Regions from separate parts of the Skermanella cutis genome, predicted to be linked through region 1. Evidence: riboswitches for the same ligand, from Rfam matches in the RefSeq annotation. Region 1 holds a riboswitch; the other holds the start of a gene.
The links. Region 1 has a riboswitch for S-adenosylmethionine ahead of IGS68_RS03680 (hypothetical protein). Riboswitches for the same ligand answer to the same signal wherever they lie in the genome.
Positions count from the first base shown of each region.

Region 2: another riboswitch for S-adenosylmethionine. It lies ahead of metZ (O-succinylhomoserine sulfhydrylase); the one in region 1 lies ahead of IGS68_RS03680 (hypothetical protein).

Region 1 is NZ_CP067420.1:786,542-791,361, forward strand. It holds gene IGS68_RS03665 (uracil-DNA glycosylase) at 200-808, opposite strand; gene IGS68_RS03670 (class I SAM-dependent methyltransferase) at 808-1,524, opposite strand; gene IGS68_RS03675 (hypothetical protein) at 1,659-2,045, opposite strand; SAM-I-IV-variant riboswitch at 2,191-2,301, shown strand; gene IGS68_RS03680 (hypothetical protein) at 2,349-2,639, shown strand; gene IGS68_RS03685 (aminotransferase class V-fold PLP-dependent enzyme) at 2,661-3,836, opposite strand; gene IGS68_RS03690 (PA2169 family four-helix-bundle protein) at 3,980-4,810, shown strand.
Region 2 is NZ_CP067420.1:5,902,896-5,908,150, forward strand. It holds gene IGS68_RS27600 (ABC transporter ATP-binding protein) at 1-645, opposite strand, end outside; gene IGS68_RS27605 (ABC transporter permease) at 633-1,376, opposite strand; gene IGS68_RS27610 (ABC transporter substrate-binding protein) at 1,414-2,427, opposite strand; gene metZ (O-succinylhomoserine sulfhydrylase) at 2,544-3,752, opposite strand; SAM riboswitch at 3,819-3,897, opposite strand; gene ftsH (ATP-dependent zinc metalloprotease FtsH) at 4,048-5,255, shown strand, end outside.

The sequences.
Region 1 (4,820 bases):
TCGAGGGACGGGGCGAATCGACCGTTTAGGATTTATTGTGCGTTTGGCCATCGTTTCGCTACAAATCGATTTATGGCTTAATCGTAGACTTTTGCAACTCCACCACCGGCAAGAGTAATAATCATTCATATAACACTTTTTGGGTAATTCCAAAGTCAATTGGTGTCGCGGCAGGCTTCGCCGCGACACCTCGGCACTCTCACCCCGCCCGCTCCGCGGCCAGCTTCACGTCGGCGTGGAAGAGGGGTTCCTCGACGCGGTTGCCGCGCAGGATGTAGCTGGGGTGGAAGGTCGGGATCACGACCGCGTCGGCGAACAGGCGGCAGGGGAGTTCCTGGCCGCGCAGCGCCGTGATGCCGCTCTGGCCCGTCAGGGCCCACAGGGGCGTGCGGCCGAGCGCGATGATCACGCCGGGCTTCACCTCGGCGAGGGTCCGGCGCAGATGCTCCACCTCCCCGGCGTACCGGGCGAGGCAGTAGTCGGAGGCGCCCAGGGGGCCCAGGTCCTCCGCGACCTCGACGCCCATCTTGCGCGCCTTGGTGCGGGACGAGAAGAAATGGGCCACCTTGTTGCCCGGCGGCTGGTAGCGGAAGGTATTGCCGATCAGGCAGGTGGCGCGCTCCAGCCCGACGGACTTCAGGTTCTCGTCGAGCAGCCGGCCGCTGGCGCCGACGAAGGGCTTGCCGGTGCGGGCCTCCTCGGCGCCGGGCGCTTCGCCGATGATGGCGATCCGGCGTCCGGCGGGGTCCTTGGCGGGGTACTGGTAATCGACGAAAGGCAGCTCTGTCTCGGTACGCGGTTCAGTCACTATGTCGGCTTTCGCAGCAGGTTGATCCGGGCCGGCTGGTCGAACCACCAGGCACCCTCCCGCCGCTCCCCCAAGGTTTCGAACAGCTCGCGCAGTTCCGCGTCGCGGGTGCGGATCAGCCTGGAACGGGTCGGATCGATGCCGGCCATGCGGTCGGCGAAGCTCTGGTAATCCTCGTGCTTCACCGGATTCAGGTAGAACAGTTCATCCACCTGTTCCAGCGCGTCCACGGATTTCACCGCCGCATAGGCCAGCGCCCGGACCTCCGTCTCGTCGTCCAGGAGCTTGGTGAGCTGGAAATATCCGCCGGTCGGTTCCGGCTCGTTCACCAGGGCCAAGCCGCCCGGCTTCAGGACCCGCGCGGCCTCCCGCAGCGCCTTGCCCATATGGGCCGCCGGCACATGGTGCAGGCTGTTCATGAAGACGACGGCGTCGGCGCTGTTGTCGGGCAGCGGCAGGTCCTCGCCCACGCCCTTCACGTAACGCTCGTTCGCGACGGGTTCCGCCGCCCTGGCCTTGGTGAGCGCTTCGTCCAGGATCTCGATCCCGATGACATGGGCGCCGCGGCGTGCCAGCGCCCGAACCAGCGCGCCCTCGCCGCAGCCCACATCGACGATCCGGGCGCCCGCCAGCGGGATCAGGTCGGGAATCAGGTCCATCGCCTTCAGGCGTCGGGGCAGCGTGCTCCCGGTCGGCGTGTCCGTATGCTGGGCCATCGTGTCGGTTCCTCTCCGCGCTGCCATGTTGCAGGGCACTGACCATGGTAAACGGATTCTCCCCCGGCAAGAGCACCGGGGTACAGCGCAAGAGGGTCGAACGGATCGGCGGCGGGCTTGGCGGGCGGTTCGACTCAGGCGCTCAGGTCGATTCGGCCGCCGCCGGGACCCTGGCCGAGGGCGCGCGCGCGGGCACCTGCCGCGGCCATGCTCTCGACGTTGCTCTGGTCGGCCGATTTCATCTCGGTCACGAAGGCGCTGGTGGCGCCGGTAAGCGCCGGGACACGGGCGCCCGGCTTGGTCGAGGCGTTGGTTTCCTGGAGCGCCCGGCGGTCCTCGCCGACGATCGAACTGGTGATGCCGGTCAGCGGCTCCGTCTTGGCGTTGACCTTCATGCCGCCGTTGGTGTCGCTGACCTGCCGGTTGATCTCCTGGTTGAACGCCTGCGTCTGCGGCGTCAGGTCCCGCACCTTGGGCGCGGTGCGCATCAGGTCGGGTGAGATGGGGGAGGTGGAAACCACGGCGTCGCTCCAAGGCCGGCGATACACGGCCAAGTTATCGGATTTTTCAGGTTTTCGCCATAGTTCTTTATTAAGGGGTAATCGGTCGCACACTCATGCCGCAGGGAAAACGGTTGCGCATGTCGCCATCGGCAGGATACAGGAAAGCCAGCATCAAGAGTTGGGCTGGCGCCCGACACCAACCTGCCGACCCGGGCAAGGTGGTGGTCCCTTCCGGGGGACGATGCGGCCTGGACCGGCAATCAATCGGGAACGAGCCGCTGCGTCAGCCCTCCTCGGCACATGGGCCAGGAGGGTTTATTCATGTCTGAACGCTTGCCGGTCGCTCCCGCGACCATTCCCCTGTGCGGCCCGGACGACAGCATCGAGCTGATCGCCGGCGGCAGCCGCGCCACCGCGCGGGAGCCCGACCGGTACGAGTGGGTCTTCGCCGCCGTCCATCGCGGCATCGGCACCTGGACGCATCTCTATCTGGTCGTCGAGTCGGGCCGGCGCGGCCGGCCGGAGATCCATCTTCGCCTGGTGCTCCGGGGCGACCGTCTGGAGGAGGCGCGGCGGCGCGCCGTCGCCGACTGGTGGCGGCCGGTCGGCTGAGGGGCTTCCCCGGACGCCGCGTCAGCGCAGCGCCGCGACCAGCCGGTCGATCTCCTCCTCCGTGTTGTAATAATGGACCGAGGCGCGGACCATCTCGTCTAGGCCGCGCGCCTCCATGTCGAGCCGGGTCGAGGGGGCGGCGGTCACCGACACGTTGATGCCGCGGGTCGCCAGGCCGCGCTTGATCTCGGCGGCGGGGCGCGGGGCGGTGAAGGTGACGATGCCGCACCGGGTCTCGCCCAGGTCGCGCACCTCATGGCCGGGCAGCGCTGACAGCCGGTCGCGCAGCAGGTCGGCAAGGCTCCCGATCCGCTCCCAGATGGCATCCAGGCCCCAGTCCAGCGCATAATCGACGGCGGCGCCCAGGCCCATCCTGGCGGCGACGTTGCTTTCCCAATTCTCGAACCGCCGGGCGTCGGGGCGGAGCTCGTAGCGGTCGGGCGCGACCCAGGTGGCCGCGTGGTTGTCGATCATCGGCGGCTCCAGGCGCTCCAGCAGTCCCTTGCGCACATAGAGGAAGCCGGTGCCGCGCGGTCCGCGCAGGAACTTGCGCCCGGTCGCCGAGAGCATGTCGCAGCCGATTTCGTCCACGTCGATCGGCATCTGTCCCGCCGTCTGGCAGGCATCGAGCAGATAGGGGATCCCGCTGGCGCGGGCGATCCGCCCGACCGCCGCGGCGGGATTGACCAGGCCGCCGTTGGTCGGGATGTGGGTGATCGAGATCAGCTTCGCCGGCCCGCGCGCCCGGTCGTCCACGCTGGCCGCCAGGGCCGCCACGTCGAGCTGCCCGTGGGCGTCGTTGGGGATCACCTCGATGACCGCGCCGGTCTTCCGGGCGACCTGGAGATAGGGGATGAAGTTGCTGGAATACTCCGCCATCGCCGTCAGGATCCTGTCGCCGGGATCGAACCGCAGCGAATAGAAGGCCATGTCCCACCCCACCGTGGCGTTCTCCACCAGCGCCACCTCTTCCCGGCCGCAGCCGAGCAGGGCGGCGACCGAGTCGTAGACGCGCTCGATGCCGTCGCGGGCCTTCGCCTCCGCCTCGTAGCCGCCGATGCGGGCTTCCAGGTCCAGATGGGCGGTGACCGCGTCGATCACCGGCTGCGGCGGCAGGGCAGCCCCGGCATTGTTGAAATGGGTCACGTGACGGGTTCCGGGCGTCTCGGCCCGCGCCCGCTCCACATCGAAAGTCATCGCTGCCTCGGATCGTCCATGTCGCTGAAGATTCGGCATTCCATAAACCAACCGGCCGCGCGGGACAAACGCTCCGGCCGCTCCGGCGGCCCCGCTTCCGGAACACTGACCCTTCGCTCGTGTTGATCTGCCGCAAACGGGGCATGGAGTTCGACAGGATGAACCGCAACGACGACAACCACGATCCGAGAGCGCCCGGGAGACCCGAGGCGGAATCCGGGGCCGACCAGGGCGCGGCCAATCGCAGCCCCGAGGACATCGAGCGCGACATCGCTGGCATCCGGGCGCGCATGGACCAGACCCTGGACGAGCTGGAGTTCCGGCTGTCGCCGGGCCAGCTGACCTCCGGGGCGGTGGATCTGGTGAAGGACGTGATGCGCGGCAATCCGAGCCGCCTGGGTGACGCGATCCGCAACAACCCGATCCCGGTCGTCATGATCGGCATCGGCGCCCTGTGGCTCGCCGTCGCCATGGGGCGGTCGCAGCAGCAGCAGCAGATGGACGAGGCGGCCGGCCGCAGGATCAGCCGGCTGAGCCCGGCCGACATCTCCGACGTGCTGTCGCCGCTGATCGCGGTCACGCTCCAGGGCGTCGACGGTCTCCGGCAGGCCGAGACGAAGATCGCCGACCCGAAGGTCCAGGCCATGGTGCGCGAGATCGCGCAGCAGCACGACCGGGCCGCCGCCGCCCTGGAGGAGGAGGTTCGCCGCCACGGCGCCATGCCGCAGGCGGGCACGACGCCGCCGGGCCGGCTTCATCCGGCCTGGAGCGAACTGCGCCGGGCCCTGGTCACGGGCGAGACCTCGGCGATCATCGCCGGCATCGAGAACGGGGAGGACTCCGCGCTCGAAGCCTTCCGCATGGCGCTCCACGCCGACCTGCCGGAGGAGACCCGCGTGCTCGTCGGCGCCCATTTCCACGCCATCCAGCAGATCCACAACCGCATGAGCGCGCTCAAGGGCGCGACGACCTGACCGGGGGCAG
Region 2 (5,255 bases), 820 kb from region 1:
CCCGGCCGGCTTGCCGCCCAGCAGCACGACCCGGTCCGCCAGATAGACGGCCTCGTCCAGGTCGTGGGTCACGAACAGCATGGTCGTGCCGGTCTCGCCCCACAGCCGCAGCAGCTCGTCCTGAAGGGTCTGGCGGGTGATCGCGTCCAGGGCGGAGAACGGCTCGTCCAGCAGCAGCAGGTCCGGCCGTACCGACAGGGCGCGGGCCAGGTTGATGCGCTGGCGCTGGCCGCCGGACAGCTGGTGGGGCCAGCGCCCGGCCATGTCGGCGAGGCCGACCAGCGACAGCGTGTCGCGCGCGCGGGCCAGCCGGTCGGCCTTCGAAAGGCCGGTGCCCTCCAGCCCGAAGGCGACGTTGTCCAGCACCCGCCGCCAGGGCAGCAGGCGGGCCTCCTGGAAGACCAGGGCCACCGGCCGGCGGCCGGTCTCGGACCTGACCGGCATCCGGACCGTGCCGGCCGCGGGAGCGGTCAGCCCGGCCAGCACGCGCAGCAGGGTCGACTTGCCCACGCCCGACGGCCCGACGACCGCGGTGAAGGAGCCGCGCTCCAGTTCCGCGGTGAAGCCGGACAGCACCGGCGGAGCCGCGCCGTAGGCGATGGCGAGGTCCCGGATATCGACGAGGTTTTCGGCTAGCGCTGCCATCTGAGCAACCGGTCCCTGATCTGCACGAAAAGCGCGTCGGTCAGGCCGTACAGCGCCGCTATGGTGATCATGTAGACGACGACCACGTCGGTCGCCAGCAGGCTCGACGCCTGGATCATCCGCTGGCCCAGGCCGGGCACGCCGAACAGCTCGGCCGCGACCACCGCCATCCAGGCCTGCCCCAGCCCGGTGCGGACGCCGGCCAGGATGCCGGCCGTCGATCCGGGCAGCACGATCTTGACCAGCTTGGCCCAGGTGCCGCGATGCCCGAAGGCGTCGGCCACCTCCAGCAGGTCCTTGTCGATCGCCTTGGCGGCGCCGTAGGCGGCGTAGTAGTTGATCCAGAACACGCCGATGATGATGATGAAGGTCGCGGCCGCCTCGCTGATGCCGAACCAGACGATCGCGAAGGGGACCCAGGCCAGGCCCGGGACCGGCCGCAGCAGCCGGATCACCCAGGACAGCGCCGCTTCCAGCTTGTCGTAGAGCGCCGTCGCGATGCCGAGCGCCACGCCCAGCCCGGTGCCGAGCGCCAGCCCGAGCAGGTAATGGCGCAGGCTCGCGATCACCGCGTCCAGCCAGTATCCGCCGGAGATCTCGCGCAGGAAGGCCTGCGGCAGGCTGGTGGGCGGCGGCAGGAACAGCGGCGAGACCAGGCCAAGGCGCGGGACCGCCTCCCACAGGATCAGGAAGGCGGCAAGCCCGACGGCGGCGAGCAGGGATCGTTGCATCAGCGGAACGTCACGGTGCCGGAACGGAGGCGCGCGTTCAGCGCGCCGTGGCCCGGTAGAAGCTGTCGTCGAACAGCACGTTCAGGTCGGCAGCCTTCTCCAGCACGCCCAGTTGAAGCTGGAAGTCCTGCATCACGCCGGTGGCGTCCTTGATGGTCATCGGGTCGGCGACGAACTTGCTGGCCGGCGACACCACGGCCTGCTCGAAGGTCGCAAGGTCGGTGATGCCCTTGCCCAGGCCCTTCTGCAGGTGCTTGGCGGCCCGGTTCGGCTCCTCCTTCAGCAGGGTCGTGGCCCGGGTGTTCAGCGCCACCATCGTCTTGGCGGCCTCCGGATTGGCCTTGACGAAGGCGCCGGTCAGCGCCAGCACGGAACCCGGCTGGTTGGGCAGCATCTGGCCGCCCAACGCCAGCAGCTTGGTGTTGGGATCGCGCTGCCGGACCACGGTCAGGGTCGGCTCGCGGATCGTCGCGGCATCGACGGCGCCGGCCAGCAGCGCCTGCTGGGTCGCCTCGATCCCCATGGCGGTGATCTGGTACGTCGCGGGATCGGCCTTCACGACGTTCTGCAGCCAGTAGCGCAGCACGGTGTCGGGAACGGAGCCGGGCGGCTGGGTCGCGATGCGGACCGGGCGGCCCTCCCGTTCGACGAATTCCTTGAAGCCGGCGGCCGTCGCGGCGTTCGCCTGGGTGCCGAAGCCGCCGCGCCCGACCACGGTCATCTCCTCGATCGCGGCGGAGGCGTAGACCTTCACGTCGATGCCGCGGGCGCTCGCCACCATGATCGGGCCGATGCCGCCGTAATAGGCGTCGAGCGTGCCCGAGGCCAGGGCGCTGATCATCGCCGGACCCGACTCGAACTGCGTGAGCTTGAGGGTGAGCCCGGCATCCTTGGCCCAGCCCTCGCCGTCGATGACGAACAGCTGTCCCGACCCGACCACGGGGATGAACCCGACGCGCACGTCGGTGGCCTCGGCCGCCGTTGCGCCGCCGGCGATCAGGAGGGCGGTTGCGGCCGCGAGACGGCGCACCTTGGACAACAGAGTCGACATGGCGGGAACTCCCTGGACGAAAGCCGAAACTACAAGCCCGGCTATATAGAGGGAGGGGGCGAGCCGTGCAAGCTGAAGTGTAAAATCCCGCATTTCACACTTCAGAAATGCCTAAATCAGGCCCGGGCGAGCGCCTGGTCCAGGTCCTCGATCAGGTCGGCCGCGTCCTCCAGCCCGACCGACAGGCGGATGCTGGCCGGGCTGATCCCGACCGCCGCCTTGTCCTCGTCGGAGAGCTTCTGGTGGGTGCTGGTCGCGGGGTGGGTGATCAGGCTCTTGCTGTCGCCCAGGTTGTTGGAGATCTTGACGATCCGAAGCCCGTTCATCAGCCGGAACGCCTCCGCCTTGCCGCCGGCGACGTCGAAGGCGACCAGCGTGCTGCCGCCGCCCATCTGGCGCTGCGCCAGCTCGTACTGGGGATGGCTCTTCAGGCCGGGATAGAGCGTCCTGGCGATCCGGGGGTGCCCGTCCAGGAACTCCGCGATCCGCTGGGCCGCGTCGGTCTGGGCGGCGACCCGCAGGTCCATGGTCTCCAGCCCCTTCAGCAGCAGCCAGGCGTTGAACGGGCTCAGCGCCGGGCCGGTGTGCCGCAGGAAGGGGGCCAGCGTCTCGGCGAACTTGTCGTCGCACAGGATGGCGCCGCCCAGGCACCGGCCCTGGCCGTCGATATGCTTGGTCGCGGAATAGACCACGATGTCGGCGCCGAACTCCAATGGCCGCTGGAGCACCGGGGTCGCGAAGACGTTGTCCACCACCACGCGGGCGCCGGCGGCATGGGCCAGTTCGCAGACCAGGCCCAGGTCCACGATGTCGAGCATCGGGTTGGACGGCGTCTCCAGGAACACGACGTTGGCCGGGCGGCTCAGGGCGTCGCGCCACTCCTCCGCCCTGGTGCCGTCCACCAGGGTCGTTTCGATCCCGTACTGGGGCGCCAGGTTCTTGACGATGTGCAGGCACGACCCGAACAGCGCGCGGGGCGCCACGATGCGGTCGCCGGCCTTGAGCTGGCACATCAGCGCCGCGAACACCGCCGCCATGCCGCTGCCGGTGGCGAAGCAGCGCTGCGCCCCCTCGTAGGCCGCCAGCCGGTCCTCGAACATGGCGACAGTCGGGTTGCGGAAGCGCGAATAGACATAGCGCAGCCCATCGGTCGCGAAGGCGGCCTCGGCCTCCTCCGCCGAGCCGTAGACATAGCCCGACGTCATGAAGATGGCTTCGCAGGTCTCGTCGAAGCCGGTCCGCAGGGTGCCGACATGGACCATGCGGGTGCGCGGCCGCAGCGTTGCGGGGGTGCCGTTCTCGGGGGAAGTGTCGTTCTTGCTCATGGTGTCGTCGCTCCGCCCGCCGTTGCGGGTACGCAAAAAAGCCCCGACCGACAAGGGATCGAGGCGCGGATGCGACTCCAAACCTTTTTAGCAGCTTGTTTTACGTGGCCTGCAAGCCGGTCGCCAAATCACCACGTTTCGCGCGTTCTAGCCGGGTCGTGGGAGGGCGTCAAGATCCATGTCGAAAGGGTCGCGACCCCGATGCCGCGCCGCCGCGCATACGTCTTATTAACTATGTTTCTGTACTCAGGGTCTCTGCTTTTGTCTCAATCATGCTCGGACTCTCGGGTCGCTGATGAAAACCTTCCTTAAACGGCATGCGCGGGTGATCGCGATCGTGGCAGCCCTGGTGGTCACCGGGGCGCTGACCGGCGGCGCCGGGCTGGCCTATGTCTACGCTTCCGGCTCCGGCGGTGCGGCGGCGCTGCTCAGCCGGATCGACCGGCAGGAGGTCGGGCAGAGCGAGTTCGCCGATCGTCTCGCCGCCGGACGGATCGCGTCCCTCGCCGTCGCCGGCAACCGGATCGAATTCACCGACCGCGACGGCGTCCACGGCGTCACCACCGTCCTGTGGACCGACGCCCTGCGTCAGGCGGTCGCGGCCCCCGGCATCCCGATGACCGTCGAGCCGACGGAGGGCGGCGCCCTGCTGACCACCAACCGCTGGCTCGACGTGCTGCTGAAGCTGAACATGGTGGGCTTCCTGGCCTTCGCCCTGGTCTTCATGGTCAGCATGATGCGCTCGCCGGTCAAGAAGGCGGGCACCGCCACCTCCCACGTCCGGTTCTCCGACGTGGCCGGCGTGGACGAGGCGAGGGCCGAGCTGACCGAGCTGGTCGATTTCCTGAAGCATCCGGGCCGGTTCAAGGGCATCGGCGCCGGCATCCCCAAGGGCGTGCTCCTGGTCGGTCCTCCCGGCACCGGAAAGACCCTGCTGGCCCGCGCCGTGGCGGGGGAGGCGGGGGTGCCGTTCTACGCCGTCACCGGGTCCGACTTCGTGGAGATGTATGTCGGCGTCGGCGCCGCGCGCATCCGCCGGCTGTTCCGCGACGCCCGCAAGCGCGCGCCCTGCATCCTGTTCATCGACGAGATCGACGCGCTGGCCCGGGCCCGCGGCGCCACCTCGCCGAGCGGCGGCCAGATCGAGACCGAGAACACCCTGAACCAGCTCCTGGCCGAGATGGACGGCTTCGCCCGGGCCAGCGGCCTGATCGTGATCGCGGCGACCAACCGGGTGGACGTGCTCGACCCCGCGATCGTGCGGCCCGGCCGGTTCGACCGGCACGTCTTCGTCGGCAATCCCGACATCAAGGGCCGCGCCGCCATCCTGGCGGTCCATGCCGCCCGCGTGGCGCTGGACTCCGACGTGGACCTGACGCTGGTGGCGCGCGGCACGCCCGGCATGTCGGGCGCCGACCTCGCCAACCTCGTCAACGAGGCGGCGCTCCGGGCGGCCCGCGCGGGCCGCGCCCTGGTCTCCATGGCCGACTTCGAGCAGGCCCG